One region of the Petroclostridium xylanilyticum genome, then DNA from elsewhere that is predicted to be linked to it. Evidence: riboswitches for the same ligand, from Rfam matches in the RefSeq annotation. Region 1 holds a riboswitch; each other region holds the start of a gene.
The links. Region 1 has a riboswitch for S-adenosylmethionine ahead of CIB29_RS06370 (homocysteine synthase). Riboswitches for the same ligand answer to the same signal wherever they lie in the genome.
Positions count from the first base shown of each region.

Region 2: another riboswitch for S-adenosylmethionine. It lies ahead of metK (methionine adenosyltransferase); the one in region 1 lies ahead of CIB29_RS06370 (homocysteine synthase).
Region 3: another riboswitch for S-adenosylmethionine. It lies ahead of CIB29_RS13255 (methionine ABC transporter ATP-binding protein); the one in region 1 lies ahead of CIB29_RS06370 (homocysteine synthase).

Region 1 covers NZ_NPML01000011.1:131,288-139,211, reverse strand. The annotation lists gene CIB29_RS06385 (response regulator transcription factor) at 1-464, shown strand, start outside; gene CIB29_RS06380 (sensor histidine kinase) at 490-1,863, shown strand; gene CIB29_RS06375 (GerMN domain-containing protein) at 1,950-2,903, shown strand; SAM riboswitch class I at 2,962-3,063, shown strand; gene CIB29_RS06370 (homocysteine synthase) at 3,141-4,427, shown strand; gene metX (homoserine O-acetyltransferase MetX) at 4,454-5,569, shown strand; gene CIB29_RS06360 (lytic transglycosylase domain-containing protein) at 5,795-6,370, opposite strand; gene CIB29_RS06350 (aminotransferase class I/II-fold pyridoxal phosphate-dependent enzyme) at 6,929-7,924, shown strand, end outside.
Region 2 covers NZ_NPML01000013.1:292,044-299,967, reverse strand. The annotation lists gene pnpS (two-component system histidine kinase PnpS) at 1-835, shown strand, start outside; gene phoU (phosphate signaling complex protein PhoU) at 870-1,529, shown strand; gene CIB29_RS09185 (COG2426 family protein) at 1,798-2,268, shown strand; SAM riboswitch class I at 2,330-2,431, shown strand; gene metK (methionine adenosyltransferase) at 2,507-3,697, shown strand; gene CIB29_RS09175 (glycosyltransferase) at 3,902-4,255, shown strand; gene CIB29_RS09170 (MerR family DNA-binding transcriptional regulator) at 4,611-4,997, shown strand; gene CIB29_RS09165 (RNA-guided endonuclease InsQ/TnpB family protein) at 4,981-6,195, shown strand; gene recD2 (SF1B family DNA helicase RecD2) at 6,371-7,924, shown strand, end outside.
Region 3 covers NZ_NPML01000019.1:208,027-215,950, forward strand. The annotation lists gene CIB29_RS13240 (class II fructose-bisphosphate aldolase) at 1-35, opposite strand, end outside; gene CIB29_RS13245 (MetQ/NlpA family ABC transporter substrate-binding protein) at 1,091-1,930, opposite strand; gene CIB29_RS13250 (methionine ABC transporter permease) at 1,947-2,621, opposite strand; gene CIB29_RS13255 (methionine ABC transporter ATP-binding protein) at 2,611-3,633, opposite strand; SAM riboswitch class I at 3,717-3,821, opposite strand; gene CIB29_RS13265 (alpha-mannosidase) at 4,594-7,713, opposite strand; gene CIB29_RS13270 (Gfo/Idh/MocA family protein) at 7,838-7,924, opposite strand, start outside.

The DNA.
Region 1 (7,924 bases):
TCATGCTGACTGCGAAGAATGAAGACATTGATAAAATTCTTGGATTGGAATATGGTGCTGATGATTATCTTACCAAACCCTTTAATATTTTAGAATTGAAGGCAAGGGTAAAAGCAATTTTAAGAAGGGTGACATCATCCGGGCATGAACCACGCAAGGGTAATTTATCCAAAGGGGATATTGAACTGGATTACAATTCGAGAAAGGTAAAAATAAAAGGCAGGGAAATTGAATTGACTGCGAAGGAGTTTGACCTGATTGACCTTTTTGCTTCTAATCCGGGAAGAGTCTACAGCAGGGAGAACCTGCTGGATATCATCTGGGGTTATGATTATCCGGGTGATATAAGGACTGTGGATGTTCATGTTAGGCGGTTAAGAGAGAAAATCGAGCCCAACCCGGCTGAACCTGATTATATATTAACAAAATGGGGAGTTGGTTATTATTTTAAAGAAATCCAGTAACCGGTTCTTCAGTATCAGGTGGAGGGTGGTTATAACCTATTTTCTTATTATTCTGTTGACATTATTTTTAATAGATATTTATATACAGGATTCTTTAGAAGAATACTCTTTTAATCAAAGAGGTGTAGAATTGCTTACCAGGGCAAATGTAGTTGCAAATATCACCTCACAGTATATCGAATACAGCGACGAATTGATTAAGCAGACCATCAAGCAATTAGAAATTGATAAAAATATCCGGGTTATCGTAACGGATAAAGAAGCCAAAGTTTTATTTGATACGGCTGAAGCAAACAACCTGAAAGGCAAGGTGCTTTTAAAAGAGGAAGTGGTAAAGGCACTGAAAGGCAATGATGTGCAAACTCATTTTGAAGAAGAAACCGGATGGGTCATTAATGCAGCAGTACCAATTGTTAAGGAAAAAGAAACGAGAGGTGTAGTGTATCTATCTACCTCTGCACAAAATATTGTTGACTTTTTAAAAGATTTCAGAAAAAAACTATACGGCATTACCTTAGTTGTAAGTTTGCTCATCGGGTTATTAAGTTTTTTTCTTGCAGGAGTTATAACGGGTCCTGTAGAAGAATTGACTGCTGCAATCAGGGATATGTCTGATGGAAAGCTAAATCGAAAGGTTGAAATAAGAGGAAATGATGAAATTGCTCAATTGGGAACAGCTTTTAATAAAATGATCGAACGTTTAAATCAGGTGGAAGAAAAAAGGCACCAATTTGTATCCGATGCCTCCCATGAACTTAAAACACCCCTGAGTTCGATTAAAGTGTTAGCAGAGTCCCTTATGCATATGCAGCAATTGGAGATGCCGATTATAAAAGAGTTTTTGAGCGATATCAATAACGAGATCAACCGTTTATCAAGAATTATTGATAAACTCCTTATGCTTACCAGGATGGATATCTTTGAAAATGAATTGGAAATGAAAAATGTCAACATGAAGGCGCTTTTGCAGGGAATAGTAAAAAGCTTATCTCCTTTGGCCGGGAAAAAGGGTATAGAATTAAGATTAAAAGCTAATGAAGATATTTTTGTACTGGTTGATGAAGATAAAATATGGGAGGCAATTTTTAATATTGTTGACAACAGTATTAAGTATACTCCGGAAGGAGGAAATGTAACAATAGACATTGATAAGTCTGAATACAGCGTTACTATCATTGTAGAAGATAATGGGATTGGCATTTCCGGTACTGAAATAAACAAAATCTTTGACAGGTTTTATAGAGTTGATAAGGCAAGAGCGAGGGAAACCGGCGGTACAGGGCTGGGGCTTTCAATCGCATTGGACGCTGTAAAGCTTCATGGAGGAGATATACAGGTAGAAAGCGAAGAAGGAAAGGGAAGTAGGTTTAAGATTACTATTCCTTATCGTGAAACTTAATATTTTCGTAACAATTAGTAATGTTTTTGTAAACTTTATCATATATACTTATTCAAGCTATAGTATGATTTTTTGGAGGTTTTTGTATGAAAAAAATATTTCTGGTCTCAGTATTACTTTTAATTATTGCTTTTATGTGGGGTTGCAGTATGGGTAGAGGTGATATAAAAAAATCAGCGGACATGCTTCAGGCAAAACCACAAAATAAACAAAAAATAAACTTGTATTTTACCGATAAGGAAAATAGTAAAATATTATCCGAGACCAGAGAAGTTGTTGTGGAAGATACAAAGAAATTGCCTAAAATCGCCATACAGGAATTACTAAAAGGGCCTGTAAGTTTAGAAATGAAAAAAGCCATTCCGGAAGGGACTAAGTTACTGGATATTAAGCAAGAGGGTACTTTAGTCACAGTTAATTTTTCGAAGGAATATTATAAATCGGGTGATATTGGCGAGATCGTTGCACGCTTTTCACTGGTGAATACATTATCTGATTTACCTAATATACAGAAGGTATTGATTTTAGTAGAAGGAAAAGAACTTATTGGTCCCAGCGGCAAACCTTTTGGACCTTTAGGTAAAGATGACGTAGTGTTTGAAGCCGCTCCTTCAGAAAAAGACAAAACTACATTGACGTTATACTTTGCCGGAAATGGCTGGGAGAATCTCGTACCTGAGAAGAGAGTAGTAGTGGTTAAAGATAACGAGCCTGTGGAGAAATATGTAATAGAAGAGCTTATTAAGGGGCCTAAGGATAAAAATCTTTTTGCTACGGTACCCGCACAAACGAAACTGCTTTCCATAGAAACAAAAGAGGGTATATGTTTTGTAAATTTGTCCAATGAGTTTAGGACAGAACACCCCGGGGGATCCGCAGGTGAAATTATGACGATTTATTCTATTGTTAATTCACTTACCGAGCTTGAACATATTAATAAAGTACAATTTTTAATAGAAGGACAAAAGATTGAAACCTTTAAAGGGCATATGGCATTAAAAGAGCCTGTTGAAAGAGATCCTGAAATTATCAAAAAGTAATTTTTATTGACAAATGTTAAAGTCAATGTTAAAATCATATTAATTTAATAAAGGTTAAATCTTATCAAGAGTGGCGGAGGGACTGGCCCAGTGAAGCCCGGCAACCGGCGTAAATCGCAGTGGTGCTAAATCCAGCAGGTTTTTACCTGAGAGATAAGAGGAATTAATAGAGAAAAATAATAAGCCTCCTGTCTCACAGGAGGTTTTAATTTTTGTTTTTTAAGGAGGCAGTAATATATGAGAAAAAGAAATCTAGGTTTTGATACGTTGCAAGTACATGCAGGGCAGGTGCCCGATTCTGCTACCGGCTCGAGGGCCGTACCCATCTATCAGACGACTGCATATATGTTTAGAGATTCTGAGCATGCTGCAAATCTTTTTGCATTAAAAGAAAACGGACACATATACACCAGATTTTCCAATCCAACGCAGGAAGTATTTGAAGCAAGAGTTGCAGCTTTAGAAGGTGGTGTTGGCGCCCTGGCAGTAGCTTCCGGCCATGCTGCTGTTGTATTGGCTATCCTTAATATAGCAGGAGCAGGAGATGAAATAGTTTCCGCAAGCACATTATATGGTGGTACCTTCAACTTATTTACGCACTCTTTTCCGAAACTGGGGATCAATGTGAAACTTGTGAATCCTGATGACCCGGAGAACTTTCGTAATGCTACTACAGAAAAAACCAAGGCCTATTTTGTTGAAACGATAGGAAACCCGACCATTAATGTTGCCGACCTGGAAGCAATAGCTAATATTGCTCATGAGAATGGAGTACCACTCATCGTTGACAGTACTTTTACAACTCCATATTTGTGCAGACCGTTTGACTTTGGTGCTGATATAGTGATACATTCTGCTACCAAATTCATAGGCGGGCACGGTACTTCTATGGGAGGAATTATTGTAGACAGCGGGAAGTTTAACTGGGATAACGGAAAGTTCCCTGGATTATCTGAACCCGACCCCAGCTATCACGGTGTCAATTACGTAAAAGATATTGGTGCGGCTGCTTTTATTATCAAGGCCCGCGTTCAACTATTAAGAGATTATGGGCCGGCGGTTTCTCCGTTTAACTCTTTTCTATTCCTTCAAGGTTTGGAGACGCTTTCACTTAGAATGCAAAAGCACTGTTCCAATGCACTGGCGATAGCACGGTATTTGGAGAACCATCCAAAAGTAGGCTGGGTCAATTATCCCGGTTTGGAAACCAACAAATACTACCATCTGGCACAAAAGTATCTGCCGAAGGGACAGGGAGCAATATTTACTTTTGGTCTTGAAGGCGGGGTCGAGGCAGGAAAAAAATTTATCGATAGCCTGGAAATTTTTTCACATCTTGCCAATGTCGGAGATGCAAAATCCCTGGTGATTCATCCTGCAAGTACCACGCATTCCCAGCTTTCAGAAGAAGGGTTAAAAGCTGCAGGGGTCAGTCCGGATATGGTAAGGTTATCTATTGGAATAGAAGATGCAGAGGATTTAATATTCGATTTGGAACAGGCAATTGACAAAGCGACTAAATAATTTCAGGCATGAGGGGGAAACTAGTAGTGAGTAATACTGCAAGCAGCTATAAACAGTTTTATACCTTTGCAGAAAATGAAGATTTTATTTTAGAATGTGGTAAAAAGTTTGGCCCTATTACTGTTGCCTATGAGATATTTGGTGAGATGAATCAGGATAAAACGAATGTTGTATTAATAACTCATGCATTAACAGGGGATTCCCATGTTACACGGCATGACCCTTACGATCCTAAAGAGGGGTGGTGGGAAAAATTTGTTGGAAAAGGTTTGATGTTTGATACCTCCAAATATTGCTTTATTTGTTCCAATGTGTTAGGGGGATGCCAGGGTACTACCGGTCCGTCTTCTGTAAATCCTAAAACAGGAAAAAGGTATGGGATGGATTTCCCTATTATTACTATAAAAGATATGGTGAATGTTCAAAAAAGGTTACTGGACTACCTGGGAGTCAGTCATCTGGTATCAGTAGTGGGCGGTTCTGTGGGGGGAATGCAGGCACTGGAATGGGCAGTACAGTACCCTGAAATGGTAGGCAGTATTATTGTTATGGCAGCACCAAAGAGCCTGAACCCACAAGCTATTGCATTTAATGAGGTACAGAGAAAAGCAATCACCCTTGACCCTTACTGGAATAATGGAGATTACTATGACAACAAGAATCAGCCCGAATCAGGGCTTTCCCTGGCCAGAATGGTTGGTATGATTACATACCAGAGTGACGAATCTATGTTAAAAAAGTTTGGAAGAAGAGCCAGAGAAGGAAATAATCTCTTCGAAAGCTTTAATAACGAATTTGAAGTAGAGAGCTATCTCCACTACCAGGGAAAAAAACTGGTACAAAGATTTGATGCCAACAGCTACCTTTATCTTACCAGGGCAATGGATTTATTTGAATTGGGGAGAGACTTTGGCGGCATAGACAATGCTTTAAAGGCCTTTAAGGGAAAAGCATTGGTAATAGGAATAAGTTCTGATATTCTTTTCCCTGTATGTCAACAGAAGGAGCTTGTGCAGGATATGAAGAGGAATAATATTGATGTGGAGTATAAAGAAATAAAGTCACCCTTTGGTCATGATGGATTTTTAATTGAATCAGGGAAAATGGAGCCCATTATTAGAAATTTCTTTGCTAAATTATGACATATTTGAGGTATGAAATTTAAAATATCAAAACGAAATCTAACAATAGAATTAGTGGACAGTGGAAAGTGAGCAGTATAAACATTTTCAGTGGATTATACTCTCCACTCCTCTAGAATTAAACTTGAATCAAGCAACGAAGAAGGAATACACCTATATAACAAAGAACGTGCATATAAATATAAATAGGGCAAGCCCACAGGTTTGCCCTCATATAAAAGCATATTAGCGTTTTTGCCCTGTATTATATTGATCTATGTATTTAAGCACATTTCTTACATAATTTTGAGTCTCGGTATAAGGTGGAATGCCACCATATTTGATTACACTATTAGGTCCTGCATTGTAAGCAGCTAATGCTAATTTTATGTCACCATTAAATTGATCTAGTTTCTCTCTTAGGTATTTAGTTCCACCATGAATATTTTCGGATACATTCCAAGGATTTTTTATACCGAGTACTTTAGCGGTACCGGGCATTAATTGCATTAATCCTTGAGCCCCCTTTGGCGAGAGAGCGTTTGCGTCAAATCCAGACTCAGCTGCTATAACAGCTTTAATGACATTAGGGTGTATATTATACTTTTGTCCTGCTTCATATACAGCCTTTTCAATAGAAGACATGAGCTGAGATTTATCTGCTGGTTGATTATCCAAAGCAGTATCATTTTTGCCCATCGCAGTATCAAGCATTTCCTGAAATGGCACAGGACTTTCTTTTACAGGAATTTTAAGCGGAGTCCGAGCTTGTATACTATCTAATTTTTCTTTAAATATATCACTAACCCTTATATTCATCATATCACCCGGTAAGTTTTATAAGTTAAATATATTATATTCCATATAAGAGGTAAAATCAATTAAAAAAATACGCAATGATAGCATAGTTAAAAAATTATTCCATATCAACTATGGAAAAATCACTGAAACTGAATTCACCAGTATTGATGCTTCTTCTACGTTTTGGTTTTTTTAAAAAAAAGTTATAACTATATTTTTTGCATGCGTAACTCCCGGAGACAACACCATGTATTGGACATAATATATCATTCGTAAGGGGTATGCGTCTCCCACGTTTGCAATTACAACACATAGGTATTTGATCTTTAGCTTTCATTGAAATCCCCTCTTCTTTGGTATGGTTTACTTAATTATTATAACATAAGAGTTCAAAAAATGGAAGTATTTAGGAATAAAATCTTTATTTTATTTAGCAATTTTATATGGATGTTTTTATTTTTCTGGTATAATTATTGTAGAAATAGTTCATGGTTTACAGTTAATAATTCATAGTGATATACTATGCTTCTACAAACTACCAACCACGAACTACGAACTATAAAAAAGTTGGTGATAGATATGATATTTTCTAAAAGAATGGAAGGACTTGCGTCTGCTATATTTGCCCACTTGGATAATAAAAAGAATGAATTATTATCCCAGGGTAGAGAAGTGATTAATTTTAGTATTGGGACTCCTGATATTCCGCCCGCACCTCATATTATTAAAACGATGCAGGAAGCGGTAGGGGACCCGGGGAATTACATATATGCGGTTAAGGACAAACCTGAATTGATAGAAACGGTTATTGAATGGTATGGTAGAAGATTTGGTGTACAGTTACAACCGGATGAAATAACATCCCTTATGGGGTCGCAGGAAGGTTTGGGGCATATAGCACTAACTTTAGCTGACCCGGGAGACGTTGTAATGGTTCCTGATCCTGGCTATCCTATTTTTAGCGTAGGTCCTTCCATTGCATGTGCAAAGCTGCATAAAATGCCGTTATTAAGAGAGAATGACTTTCTTATTGATGTAGATGCAATAGATAGTACTACGGCCCACAATGCTAAGATGATGATCGTTTCTTATCCTAATAACCCGGTTACTGCTGTTGCACCACCGGAGTTTTATGAAAAGCTGGTATGGTTTGCAAAAAAATATGATATTGTAGTGGTTCATGATAATGCCTATTGTGAACTTACTTTTGATGGAATAAAGGGGGGCAGTTTCCTGAGTATTCCCGGAGCAAAGGATATTGGCGTGGAATTTAATTCGTTGTCTAAAACCTATAACATCCCCGGTTGTAGGATATCTTTTGCGATGGGTAATAATAAAGTAATAGAACAATTAAAAATATTAAAATCTCATCTGGACTACGGAATTTTCCTGCCGGTGCAGGAGGTAGCTATTGCTGCATTGCAAGGCCCGCAAACTTATGTACAGGAAACTGTTCAGACCTACCAAAGGAGAAGGGATATACTTGTTGAGGGCCTAAAAGAAATAGGGTGGATGATTGATAAGCCTCAGGCAACTATGTTTGTATGGGCGCCTATTCCCAGGCAATATTCATCT
Region 2 (7,924 bases), on a different contig from region 1:
AACGCCTGAGAAACAGCAGGTTCTTGATATTCAATATGATGATAAATATTATAAGATTTACCGTTCACCCATAGAAACCAAAGCAGAAAAAAATAGTGTTATAGGGACGCTCTTTATCATACAGGATGTAACTAACATCCGAAAATTGGAACAGATCCGAAGTGAATTTGTATCTAACGTTACTCATGAATTAAAAACTCCTCTCACTTCTATTAAAGGATTTATTGATACTTTAAAGAGTGGAGCCATACATGATGAGGAAGTTGCAGAGCGCTTTCTTGATATTATTGACATAGAAGCAGAAAGACTTACCGTGCTTATTGAGGATATTCTTGAACTTTCAGAGATAGAAACAATGAAACAGGATGTACGCATAGATGATTACAATTTAGAGGATATTATAAAAGAAGTCATTGATATTGTTTCGCAGAATGCAGAGAAGAAAAATGTACAGGTATATTATGATATGGAACCCTCCATCTCACAGGTACATGTCAATAGGGACCGGTTAAAACAAATGTTGATTAACCTTGTGGATAATGGAATCAAATACAACAACCCCGGTGGCGAAGTGCAGATTGTATGTAAAAGATTCAACAAAAATATAGAGTTTCATGTTTGTGATAACGGTATAGGAATTGCGAACGAACATATTCCACGACTGTTTGAAAGATTTTACAGGGTAGACAAAGGGCGTTCCAGAAACCAAGGGGGGACGGGATTAGGTCTTTCGATTGTGAAACATATTGTAAACTTATATAATGGAGATATTCAGGTGAAAAGTGAAGTTGGAAAAGGAACAGAGTTCATAATTAGATTGCCTATTGCGATATAGTTATTTAACAAATTTAGCATAAGGGGGGAAAGGCATGAGTACAAGGCATGGATTTGATGAAAGTTTGCGGGATTTGCACTATGATGTTGTACGTATGGCAAGTTTGGTAGAGAAGTCTATTGAAGAAGCTATTCTTGCTTTAAAACAAAAAGATAAAGAACTGGCACAAAAGGTAATACAACAGGATGACGAAATAGATGAGATGGAAAGAGCCATAGAAAAAAAGTGCATCAGGTTGATAGCTACCCAGCAGCCCCTGGCAAAGGATTTAAGACTGATTACATCCATATTGAAAATGATCACTGACCTGGAGAGAATTGCTGACCATTCTGCAGATATTAGCGAACTTATACTAAAGATTGCAGATGAAGAATATATAAAACCGTTGGTAAATATTCCTAAAATGGCATCCGTAGCCCGTGATATGGTTAGGAGCGCTATAGATGCATACATCAATAATGATATAAAAATGGCAGAGGATGTTTGTTCCAAGGATAGTACCGTAGATAATTATTTTGAGTCCATTATTAACGATTTGCAGGAACTTATGAGAAAAAACCCTCAGAATATCAATCAGGCTACCACCTTTATATTTATAGTCAAATATATAGAAAAAATCGCTGACCATGCAACAAACCTGGGGGAATGGGTAATTTATATTATTACCGGAAGGCATGAGAGTTTAAATACGTGAGTTTAAATAAACATTTGCTTTTTATTTGCGTATATATTAAAATAGTGAGGGAAAATAGGCGGAAATCATTACACAGTTTAATATATAAATAACACTAAGTATGTTACATTATTGTTATTTTGTTCACGGTTCACAGTTCTCAGTTCACAGAAATTAGCCAAGAAAATACCGTGAACCGTGAACTGTGAACTAAAATAGACAATGTAAAGTACTTAGTAATACTTATATAGTAAAAATATTTTTATCATTTTATAAAGAGGTACAGTACATGGAGTTTATTTCTGAAATCTTTGGACAATTACGTAATGAGTTAACAGTTCTCGCAATAGCTGCAGTGCCTGTATTGGAATTGCGAGGAGCCATTCCGGTAGGTATGGCGATGAATATGGACTGGAAAGTAGTATATATATTAAGTGTGTTGGGAAATCTAATACCAATACCATTTATTATTATATATATGCGGCCGCTGTTCTCATTTTTAAGGAAAACCAAATACTTTCAAGGAATAATACAACGGATTGAGCAGAGAACCATGAAGAAAGCTGAAACGGTAATGAAGTATAGTGCTTTTGGATTGTTTATATTTGTTGCAATTCCTTTTCCGGGTACCGGGGCATGGACGGGGGCTATGATAGCAGCGATGCTGGATATGAGAATGAAATATGCGATACCGGCTATATCCTTAGGGGTAATTGCTGCCGGTATTTTGGTAATGAGTATAAGCTATCATATATTTTAATGGTTGACTATTTTGTCGATATATGCTATATTATACTCGAATTAAATTAATAATAATTGTTTCCTTATCAAGAGAGGTGGAGGGACAGGGCCCTGTGAAACCCGGCAACCTGCGTCAGCGAAGGTGCCAATTCCTTCAGAATAAATGTTCTGAGAGATGAGGAGAAAGTGTGGTTAATTACCCCCTCTTACTGTCAGCAAGAGGGGTTTAATATTTTTATAAAAGGAGAGAACGTTATATGTCGAGAAAGTTATTTACATCAGAATCTGTTACTGAGGGACATCCAGATAAAATCTGCGATCAAATTTCTGATGCTGTTTTGGACGCAATATTTGAAAAGGACCCAATGGCAAGAGTAGCCTGCGAAACATCTGTTACTACCGGGCTGGTATTGGTAGCAGGAGAAATTACCACCAGCTGTTATGTAGATATCCCCAAAATCGTAAGAGAAACAATTCGTGGAATAGGTTATGATAGAGCAAAATATGGCTTTGACTGTGATACGTGTGCTGTTTTGACTGCAATAGACGAGCAATCCCCTGACATTGCTATGGGGGTTGATAGAGCGTTGGAAGCTAAAAAAGGTGAAATGAGTGAAGAAGAGATAGCTGCGATAGGTGCAGGAGATCAGGGAATGATGTTTGGCTTCGCTTGTGATGAAACCCCTGAATTAATGCCTATGCCTATTGCACTTGCACATAGAATGGCAAGAAAACTGGCTGAAGTAAGAAAGAATGGTACTCTTGAATATCTCCGTCCGGATGGAAAGACTCAGGTAACTGTTGAATATGAAGATGACAGACCTGTTAGAATAGATACAATTGTCGTATCCACCCAACACAGTCCTGAAGTGGATCATGATACAATTGAAAAGGATATCATGGAGCATGTAGTTAAGCCTTCTGTTCCTGCAGAGTTATTGGATGCGCAGACCAAATATTTTATCAACCCAACCGGAAGGTTTGTTGTAGGAGGACCACAGGGAGATGCAGGCTTAACAGGAAGAAAGATTATCGTAGATACTTATGGTGGATATGCTCGTCACGGAGGCGGCGCTTTCTCAGGAAAAGATCCTACAAAAGTTGACAGATCTGCTGCCTATGCTGCAAGATATGTTGCAAAGAACGTTGTAGCTGCCGGATTGGCAAGAAAATGTGAAGTACAGCTTGCATATGCTATCGGTGTAGCAAAGCCTGTTTCAGTATTGGTAGAAACCTTCGGAACTGCAAAGATTCCGGAAGAAAAGATCCAAGAGCTCATTGTTAAGCATTTTGACCTGAGACCTGCCGGCATTATCAAGACTCTTGACCTGAGAAGACCAATATACAAACAAACCGCTGCTTACGGACACTTCGGAAGAACAGACGTAGATCTTCCATGGGAGAGAACAGATAAGGCGGAAATACTTAAGAAGGAAGCAAGCCTTTAATAGAATTGAGATATGTAAAATACTTGGTGCGTTCCATGTAATTTCAGAAACATAACTAAGCCTATCATTGGAATTTTTTTGATAACTCCAATGATAGGTTTTTGTTTATTTTTTTACAAACGCCCATACTGCAAATAAAGTACAAAAAACAAGGTTTCACCAAAACAACAGCATCCGCATATAGTAGTAGTGGGGTGATGCAACATGCTGGACATTCTTATTCAATCCCTGGTTTGTTTCTTTGCTGTGTACGGTGCAATCCAGATGGGATTTAATATCTATAATACTTTAACTGGCATACAGTATAAAAAAGATGATATATACATAATTGTTACCGTTAAAAATCAGCAAGACACAATAGAGGGGATCATCCGGTCGATTGTATGGCGGAGCTTGAATAATCATCACGGGGGGACCGTACCCAATATTTTAGTAGTCGACATGGGTTCAACCGACGATACGTTGAAAATACTGAATAAACTCTGTGGAGAATATGATTTCATTCAGGTTACTGATAGTGAAGGGTATATGAAAATACTACAGAAAATAATACATTAATAAAGTAAACGGCACAAATAATGATGAAAATATGCTTGATTGCTCAGGGCTTCGACATGGGGACGGTTCCTCAGTCGCATGAAAAGCGCATTCGACAGACGAACCGTCCCCAAGTCGCATCCCTTCTTCCTGCTAAAACGGACTTTTTTTGTGGTTTCGGTTTTACTCCTCACTCCCCACTATTTTCATATTTATATAAAAACTCCTTCACTCCAGCCTTCAAATGATGTATACTTAAAACAAATAAGCCTGTTTTATAGGGATTGACAACAGTTAATAAAAAGTTATAAAAAGTCATAAATTAATGTTGACATTTATAATTTAGTATAGTCTAATACAATTAGAGGTGGTTAATGTGAAGTATTATACTATACATGAGTTTTCTAAATTAGTTGGAAAAACTCCTCAAACATTAAGAAACTGGGACAAAAAAGGATTACTTATTCCACATCATACAGGTGCTAATGGATATAGATATTATTCGCATGACCAATTAAAACAAGTATTAAATATTAAAAAAGATAGATTGTTAAGATTTGGTTTTGAATTGGTGGAATATATATCTAATCTGTATGGATGTGAAATTGAAGTAATAGATAGTACAGAAAAAACTGAACAACAAGAACTTGTTGAAGATTTAGTGCAAATAATAACTGTATTTTCTTGTAAACTTCAAGGTAAAAGAGCAAACAAAGCACGTAAAATGATTGAGGAGTTGACCGAAGATGATAAAGACAATTAGAGTACAATTATTACCTAACAATAAACAAAAGACTTTATTAAAGAAATGTGCAGATGTAGCACGATGGGCTTATAATTGGGCTTTATCTAAGCAATTAGAAAATTTTAAAAACGGTGGCAAGTTTATAAACGATGAAGAGTTAAGAAAGGAACTAACACAACTAAAGAAAAATCCTGAATATAATTGGTTAAATGAAGTTTCAGCACAAATACCAAAACAAGCAATAAAGGATTTATGCATAGCTTATAAAAACTTTTTCAGAATAGAAAATAAACATTATTCTGAAAAAACTAAGAAAAAAGCATTAAGACAAGGTAGACAATTGACAGTTTATGATTTAGAAGGACATCCAAAATTTAAAAGCAAAAAAGATGTACAACAAGGGTTTTATCACAGAGAAGATTTAGGACATTTAAAATTTAAAGGTGATAAAGTAAAACTTGAAAAGATAGGATGGATTAAACTATCTGAAAATAGAATCGAATTACAAACAGCGGAAAAATTTTATAATCCAAGAATAAAATTTGATGGTTTTAATTGGTTTATAACCGTAAGTATTGATTATAAACCTACCAACAACCAAAAGTATTCAGATGGAATAGGCATTGACTTAGGAGTTAAAGATTTAGCAGTAATTAATGATGGTAGAAAAATACCTAATATTAATAAGAGTCAAGAAATAAGAAGATTAAATAAAAAATTAAAAAGACTCCAACGTAAATTATCAAGAAAATATGAAAAACAAAAAGAAGGAGGTGTAAACCGTTATAAGAAAACTAAAAACATTATTAAGTTGGAGTGCCTTATTCGTAAAGTCCATAAAAAAATAAAAGACATTCGTACAAATTATTTACATCAAGAAACTGCTAAACTGGTGAAAGCCAAGCCAGAGTTTGTGTGTATGGAAAATTTAAATATTAAAGGTATGGTTAAAAACCATAAATTAGCAAAATCCGTACAAGAACAAATGTTTAGCGAGTTTCGTAGAATAATGGAATATAAATGTAAATGGAATCATATTAGGTTTATAGTAGCAGACAGGTATTATCCATCAAGCAAGACATGTAGTGAATGTGGATATATTTTAGATAAGATGTCTTTATCAACAAGAAAATGGGTGTGTCCTGAATGTGGAATAATGCATGACAGAGATATAAATGCAGCTATAAATCTAATGAAATATGGAAAATCAGCATAATTCACTTAACGAATTATGTTGGTATGTACGGTGTCGTTACATCGGAATTTAAGCCTTTGGAGAGTCATACCAAACGCAAGTAGGATTCCGAAAGCGGACTCTAGGAATAAGGAAAAGAACATAAAAGCTATAAAATTTATAACTTTTTATAAGTTTCTTATAACGGGACTAAGGATTGGAAACGATTGAAGCAACGGTAGAAGAGATAGTTTTTGTAAATGAAGGCAACGGTTTTACCGTGTGTGACATTAACTATAATAAGGAACTGGTCACTGCTGTAGGATATATGCCCTATCTTAGTGTAGGAGAAACTGTCAAGCTGGTAGGAAACTGGGTTACCCACCATGACTATGGTGAACAGTTCAAGGTAGAATATTACGAGAGGGTGCTGCCGTGCACCGTTGCAATGATCCAGAAATATCTGGCTTCCGGGGTTATTAAAGGAATTCGTGAAGCTACTGCCCAGAAAATTGTGGACAAGTTCGGAGAAAAAACATTGGAAATTATTGAGAATGAACCAGAGCGTCTGGCGGAGATAAAGGGAATCAGTGTAAAAAGGGCGGCTGAGATAGGCCAGAGCTTTTGGGAACAGAGGGAAGTCCGCAAGGTTGTAATGTTTTTGCAGCAGTATGGGGTTACCCCGAATTATGCGGTAAAAGTATATAAAAAATTTGGTAACGATGCAATAGACCAAATCAAAAAGAACCCCTATATATTATCAGAAGAAATATACGGGATTGGATTCAAGACTGCTGACAAGATTGCATTAAGTATGGGAATAGAACTTAATGATGTGGAGCGGGTAAAAGCCGGGGTAAAGTATGTACTTACCTATAATAATAGCTCTGGAGGCCACACATTTCTGCCCAAAAATGTCCTTGTACAATTATCGGCAGAGTTATTGCAGGTCTCAGTCCAGGAGATAGAGTATGCCATTATTTCCATGATGGTGGATAAATCGGTTTATGTAGAGAAAATGAAGGATATGGAAGCGGTATATCTTGCTCCTTTCCATCATGCAGAAATGAGTGTTGCCCGGCGGCTTATGAATATTGCATTTGCACAAATGCAAACAGAATTACAGGATATTGATAGAGAAATCGCGGATATAGAACAGGAGATAGGTATTACTCTGGCTGACCAGCAAAGAGAAGCAGTTAAGGAAGCATTGTGCAATGGTGTATTGGTAATAACCGGAGGGCCGGGAACAGGTAAGACTACAACAATTAATACTATTATTAAACTGATGGAAAAAAGGGGTTACTCTATTGCGCTGGCAGCTCCCACAGGGAGAGCATCAAAAAGAATGTCAGAAATGACCGGGAAAGAAGCCAAGACTATACACCGGCTATTGGAGATCGGTTATATGGATGAGGGAGACCAGTTGCAGTTTGCCAGAGATGAGTCCAATCCGCTGGATATAGATGTAGTGATTATTGATGAAACTTCCATGGTAGATATCCTTTTGATGAATGGTCTTTTAAAAGCAATTACCCCTGGCGCACGCCTGGTCATGGTAGGAGATGTAGACCAATTACCTTCCGTTGGACCTGGAAATGTTTTAAGAGATATCATAGAGAGCGGTATGGTGAAGGTTGTCAGGCTCACTGAAATATTCCGGCAGGCCCAGGAAAGCATGATTATTGTCAATGCACACAGGATTAATAAAGGGGACTACCCTCTACTTAATGTAAAAGACAAGGATTTTTACTTTATGGCAAGGGATACT
Region 3 (7,924 bases), on a different contig from region 1:
AGCACCTCTCTTAGTGTTACAATATTATTTTTCATATTTCCACATCCTGTTCTATAGCGTTAAAATACTCCTTTAAAGGTTTTTGAAGCTTCATATATCCTTTTTCAAAAATATGTTTATATATTTTCACATTCAACTGTCATGTTTTCTACATCCAATCCATGTGCTTCAAAAGCTACATTTTTATCCACTTCATTTCATACAAGATACTTTTCTATACACTTCTCAAAACATCAGCATTATGTAATCAAAGACCACCACACCTCAATGTGATCCGTTGTAAAATATCAAGTCAATTTTTGAAAGTTGAATGACTTATATTCTAAATAATAAATTTTTTTACAGTATACAGCAGCTTGATTCAAAGAACAACTACATAATTAAAATCTCCCTATAGCCTCCTTTCCAAGCCAGTTCGTCTTTAAAAACTTGGGAACTTTTAAAGTAAAAATATGATTTTATTTTATCAATATTCTACTCATAAATTAATAAAATTTTGATTATTTTTTAAATCTATTTGAAAATTAAGGATTTTTTTAAACACCAAGGGTCACAACCACCATAGCAATCAGTCCAAACCGCTCCATTCATCGTATTTCATACTGCAGTGCAAACTTCTCATACATTTATGAAGAAACCTCTGAAAATATATAGTAAATTACACTTTGTAAACAAAGCACAATTTCCTACATAGTAAGAAAAGTCCTGTGCCTTGGATTTCTCTCCAAATTACAGAGATCCAGGCTCTGGCATATATCGGGGCCTACATGTCCTGAATTGTAAAATATGGTACAATCCTTATTGCATTTACGCACAGTACCTGTTATTCTTTTCTTGAAGTTATTTAATACCTGCGCTGCATACTTCTTTCGCTCATTTTCATCTGCCGCGTAGAAAAGCTCTGATAAATATAGCATTTATCAGAGCTTTTAGTTTTCTCTAGCACTGTTAATACGACGTTATTTTGGGCCGGAAAATGCTGCTTACAGCAACAGGAATTTACCCAAAAGGATAATGTATAGCATTATCAAAACCTCAATAAAAATAACCATATGGTAATTTTGAATGTGCCATATGGTTATTATTTTGTTTAAAAAGCGGGAACGATGGCTCCACTATACTTTTCATTTATAAACTTCTTCACATCGTCTGAATTTAATATTTTTACAAGTTCCATAATTTTAGGGTCTTTTTCATTATCCGGTCGCACCGCTAATATATTGGCATACGGGGAGTCCTTATCTTCGATAAATAATGCATCCTTTGTAGGATTCAACTTTGCTTCAAGGGCGTAATTCGTGTTAATAACTGCAATATCAACATCTTGTAAAACTCTAGGAAGTTGTGCTGCTTCTAATTCTTTAAATTTCAGATTTTTAGGATTTTCTATAATATCCTTTGGGGTCTGCGTAAGATTTTTTTCATCTTTTAGTTTAATTAACCCCTGTTTTTGAAGAAGTAGTAATGCTCTTCCTTCATTTGTTGCATCATTAGGTATTGCAATAGAAGCATCATTTTTCAATTCACCTATTGACTTTATTTTATTTGAATATACACCCATAGGCTCTACATGCACCTTTGCAGCAGCCACTAATTTAATATTCTTTTCTTTAGCGAAGTCATCCATGTATGGTATATGTTGAAAAAAATTTGCATCCAGTTGTTTATCGTTTAATGCTATATTAGGTGTAGTATAATCAGTAAACTCTTTTATTTCTAATTCAATACCTTTTTCTTTAAGAATTGGTTTTACAAAATTTAATATTTCCGCGTGGGGAACAGGTGTCGCGCCAACCACCAACTTCGTAGTTTTTTCTTCAGCTTTGTTTGCATTAGTACTGTCAACATTTGAATCTGTAGCTGAGCAACCTGCTAACACTATAATTGAAAATATTATTAATATTGATAAAAACTTATTTATTTTTTTCATGACGTATCTACTCCTTTTATCTTTTATTAACTTTCTTCGCAAAAAAGTTTCCTATAAATTGTATAACTTCTACCAAAATAACCAGGATAATGATAGTTGCTATAAGAACATCTGTTTGAAACCTTTGATAGCCATATCTTATTGCAAGGTCTCCCAATCCACCTCCACCAATAGCACCTGCCATCGCAGAATATCCTAGTATATTTATGATTGTCAGTGTTATTCCAAGTATCAATGATGTCATAGCTTCAGGAATCATAACTTTAAATATTATTTCAGGTATAGTTGCACCAACAGATAAAGATGCTTCAATTACTCCCCAACTCACCTCCTTTAAAGAAGACTCAATTACCCTGGCAACAAAGGGCGCAGCGGCAATTGATAAAGGTATGATAGCTGCTGTAGAACCTATAGACGTCCCAACAATCAACCTAGATAGGGGAAATATGGCAATAATCAATATAATAAAAGGTATTGAACGCATTATATTAATTATCGAACCCAATATTTTGTTTAATTGAGGTTTTTCCCAGATATGCCCTTTATCTGTTATTACTAGAATAATACCAAGAAAAAGCCCCAGTATTACTGAAAATAAAGTTGAAAAGAAAACCATATACAGTGTTTCTAACAAAGAAGGTAGCAATAGCTGCCATAAATTTTTTATATAATTTAGTACTTCAAGGGGCATTATTTTTTAACACCTCAATTCTTAGCTTATTTTCTGTGAGATAGTTTATTGCGGATGAAATACTTTCCTTATCTCCAACAAGCTTTATAAGTAAATTTCCAACCACTGCATTTTGTATCCTATCGACAGTACCAGCGATGATATTAGCATCAATATTAAATTTCTTAATCATATAAGAAATGATAGGTTTTGTTGCACTATCTCCTACAAATGAAACTCTTAAAATTTCTTCCTCCTGATTGCGGTCATCAAGCAAAATACCTTCAGGAAGTTCTGCAAACATATCTTTTAAAAATCTTCTTGCCACTAGTGTCTTTGGATTTGAAAAGATATCAATTACATTGCCTTCCTCAACTATCCTTCCGTTCTCCATAACAGCTACCCTATCACATATTTTTTTTATGACTGACATTTCATGAGTTATAACTACTATTGTAATACCAAATTCTTTATTGATATTTTTAAGAAGATTTAGTATTGATTCTGTAGTTGTAGGGTCCAGTGCCGACGTTGCCTCATCTGAAAGGATTATATCCGGTTTATTGGCCAGTGCTCTTGCTATTCCCACCCTTTGCTTTTGTCCACCTGACAATTGTGAAGGATATGCATATTTTTTATCTTTAAGTTCTACAAGTTCTAAGAGTTCATCTACCCTTTTTTCTATTTCTCTTTTTGGTACTTTGGATATTTTTAAAGGGAATGCAATATTATCATATACTGTTGAATTCATTAAAAGATTAAACTGCTGAAAAATCATTCCTATCTTTTTTCTAACCTCTCGTAAAAATGCCGAACTAAGTTTTGTTAAATCAACGTCATCTATCAATATTTCACCAGAAGTTGGCCTCTCAAGTAGATTAATACATCGAATCAAGGACGATTTTCCGGCTCCACTTAGCCCGATAATGCCAAATATATCTCCATCATTAATAGTGAGATTGATATCTTGTAACGCATGAGTCATTGTACCATGGGTATTATAAATCTTACTTAATTTCCTGATCTCTATCAAATAGCTCCCCCCTTCAACTTTATAATGCATAAAAAGTATATTAAAAAAACCTCTTCAAGATAAAAGAAGAGGTTTTGTTTTCTCTCTTATCTCTCAACATGTTAAACATGCTGCAGAAATTGGCACCATACATTACCGCTGGTTGCCGGGCTTCCTTGGGTCAGTCCCTCCACCTCTCTTGATAAGAATTCCGAGTATTAATATATGTTTTATTTACTTTTCATAGAATAGCATAAATTTTATTCCGTGTCAACTATTTTTTTATAAAATACAGAGATTTCGCACCAAAATTCCAGTGGAAATTTTATTTTTACTTAAATTGTTATTTTTTATATTTACTTTAAAATTTGGCAACAATACAGACCGATAGGTTGTAAAAATAGTTACACCTCCCCCTACCCCAAAAATTCGCAAAATCAATTTCCAGTTTTTTGTTTTGGATTAAGTCTTCATAAACAATGGATTTATCCAATCATCTTCTATTATAAATCTTTCATCTTTTATATCTTCAATAATATCTATCTGTAGCATACGTTTCTTTCTAAAGCCTCTAATACACCGGAAAAAATATAATTGCATTAAATTAAACGCCATTATTATAAACATTAATACAGTTTCTACGCCCGTAGAGTAATTGTTTCAAATAACTTTTGCTCATTCTATCAGCATCCTTTTTATGTGAAGTTTTTAGCAAAAACATTATAAAAGGGATGCTTTTATTTTGCAAATTTTTTCTCTATAATTTCCAGTAAAAATCGGAAATTATCATATTCCCATTGACTATTCGTGAATCCTTATAAATCAACGGGCTATCGCCCTAAAAACTTTTTAAGTGCGAAATCTCTGTATAAAATATCATATGTGCTATTCCTGAAAGATTTTCTATTATTTCTATAGATGACATAGTACCTTTAAATGAATCAGGAGCTAATAGCATTTTCAAAAAACATCTTCTCACTTTTAAGAAGTTTTTAGATTTTGTTTGCTAACATCTACTATATATTCGTAGACTCTTTTACTTACTCTTGCATCATTTAATTTATATCCAATTTCTCTTATCTGCTGATCTGCCTTGGCCATAAACATTTCATATGAAGCTTGGTGCGTGCAATACGTTTCCATATATTTTTTACGCAGTAAAACTGCTGATAACCTGGCTTCAAGGGCAGTTCTCCTGTAGGTTTCAACATCCAGTTCCATTTTGCTTAGTTCAAACTGTACCTCAACTAAGCCCTTGTCATCCATCAATTTTAATTCTTTTATTTCGTCTTTATATCTTTCTAACAATTGCTGTTTTTCTGCTAATTCACTTTCCGTCTCTGCCGCTCTTTTTTCTTCCTTTTCAATCTCTTCTTCTGTAATAAATTCTACAGCCTGGTACTCACTAAAATCATATTCCTGGTCAATATCACCGTCTACCCTTTGTACACTTTCATTTTTTGCTTCTAAAGCGCTGTATTGCCGCTCAGGCTCTATTTTTACAGATATGATTTTCTTGGGCCCGGCGATGACTTTAATGGTATTCCCATCTACAGCTTCAATCTTTTCTTTTACTTCTTCATTTAGGTTTACATAGTATGCATTTTTGATTTTAAGTGCCAGCGAAATACCTGCTTCTGCCTGTTGCTCTGTCGTATTATAAAATCTTATAATGAAACCGCTGCCATCTTCCGCTCTTTTAACTGCTGTAACCTTTAAATTTCCAGATTCATCCTTTAATTGCATAAATCCCTGTTCATCCGGCAGTACCCCCTGGTGTTGGTCCGTCCTTACTACCCGGAATTCCGTATTGAAATAGTCGGCATATTTGGGTACCTTAGCCTCTTTCCAATCCCCTTTATGCAAATAAAGGGCATAGCGAAATTCCATCGTCCGCAAGCACTGTGCATCCGGGGTACATATTGCCGGCCCGGCATCTCCTATCCTGGTCAGTAGGTCATGCCTTGCCACCCAGTTGACTCCTCTGAATAAAGTAAGAGCGATTGTATTTTTCTCTTTTAGGATTTCATACTCAGGCAATCCCTGATTTAAAACAGCCACTCCTTTTCCGCCGTCATGAATGTCAACAAAGGCCCTCTGAGGGAAAATGGTGATAGGTTCCGGTTCTCTTGCTCCAATAATAATTCTTTTTACATTTTCAGGTATATTGGAATCATCATAGCTTTCAGGAACAATTTTGTGTTGTGTAACATCAAACTGTGTTTCTGCATAAGAATACTCACTGCAAAGTCCTGTAGGGAAAAGAATCCTTAACCGGTGGTCTTTTACCGTATTCTTTACCTTTGTCTTGAACTTCAAGACAGGGGAACCCACCTCCAATGTCACCCAGGTAACAATGGGCAATCTCCTTTTGAATGTGCTTCTTGTCTTCCTGTCCGGTGATAATGTTTCCGGTACTTCCAGCGCTGTTTCTATTCTAACCTTTGCTCTAAGCGGCCCTGTTTCTACAAAACAGATTCTCGCCTCTTTATCTTTGCTTGTGATGATTGTGTCCTGCTGCGGATAAGAATAGTTGTATTCATCCCCTGCGTCGGCACCGTCTTCAAAAATCCCCATATTTGTATATGTGTTTTTTGTGATTTTATCTTCAATATTTAAAGTTCCGTCATCATTAATTTGCACCTTTAAAAATTCATTTTCTATCAGCCTATCCCGGATATTGACCTGTATACCCGTATCGATAATTTCTTCCTGCTTCTCTAGAACAAAGAAAATGGTTTTGTATCCCAATGCCGGAACATCCTTTACATATACCTTCGTTATCCCTGTCTCATCTTTCTGATAGGGGATATAGCGTCCCATGCCATCCTGTATGCTGTATTTTGAATCTATGTCATCTTTTATCGCTATAACACTGCTCCTATTCTCCGGTAATGTATTTAATACAACAAATGCAGATAATGCTTTATCACATTTTGTTGTGTTGATGTTAGAAACCAGGATATTTAATGCACTATTTGCCAAACCGTTAGATAGTGAATAGGATTCTTCAAATCGTTTTTCCATATCTGTATGGACATCATCGATGCTTACACCGCATATGCTGTCATGGGGATGATTTTTTAACAGCAATTTCCACGATTTTGTCAATATGTCCTGCTTATATTCCTGTCCCAAGCACCATAAAATCGTAGAAAGAGGCTCTGCAAATTTTTCCAGTTCCCTCTGGCAAATGTCGTTTTGCAGCTTGAGATACATCCTGCTGGAAAGAATGCCCGGGAATACTGATATAAACCTTCCGCTGTAAAGAGCACCTTTTAACTCTTTTAATCGGGGATTATATTTTTTTACAGCTTCCATATATTCTTCCGGTGTGCTCTGTACAACTTTTACATCACCAAAATCCATTCTTCCGTTTTGAATATACGGTAAAATGTCATCGGGAATCATTTCCTGGTCATAGCCGTTCATCAAAAGGACATTAGGTGTGGTAGCAAAGGGCATCAGTTTTTCTACTTCACTTTTTATCCTCTGGTTCATGATTTTACTATATTCCGCTAGCCTCATCGCATTTCTGTAACTGCTTAAAAAATAGACCGAGGTCATTTTAGTCCCATCAGGAGCTTCCCATGAAAATTCTGAATTGATGTCCGTCGGGTCCATTTCAACTCCTCTCCATACAAATAGACCTTTCATATCAAATTCCTTGTGTACCTGTGGCGTCTGGGAGATTTGTCCAAAATTGTCCAGAAGCCATCCGACCTTCATCACCTTTCCAAATTCTTGTGCCATCCGGTGGCCGATCAGGAGATTTCTTACAACCGCTTCTTCACTTATTAACTGCCAGTCAGGTTGTAAATAATAAGGTCCTATAACCAATCTTTCCTCTGATGCGTACTTTTTAATTTTATTTTTAAACTCGTCTACATTTTTTCCCTGTAATTCAAGCTGGTCAAAGTAGTCTTCAATCATGGAAGTCTGTCCATCCAGGACAAACTTGTACTGTGGTTCCTTTTCCAGTATTTCGAATAAATTATCAAAGAAAGGTACCAGCCATTCATTGGTATATTTACTATTTAGATACCATTCCCTGTCCCAGTGCGTATGGGAAATAATATGTGCGTATTTTGCTGTATCCATGATATATGCTCCCTCTCTGCTTAATTTTTTTAGTTTTTTAATTGTCTTTACAAATAAAAATGTGCGATTTTAAAGTTGAAATGAAAGCAAAGCCTGTGTAGACCTTGCCTTCATTGCATATACATTATTCCGGTCGGTTTTGATTTGAAATGTTTGTATAATATTCCTGCATGTTTATAACCTTACCGCTCAGACGAGATTCTTCGGCTGC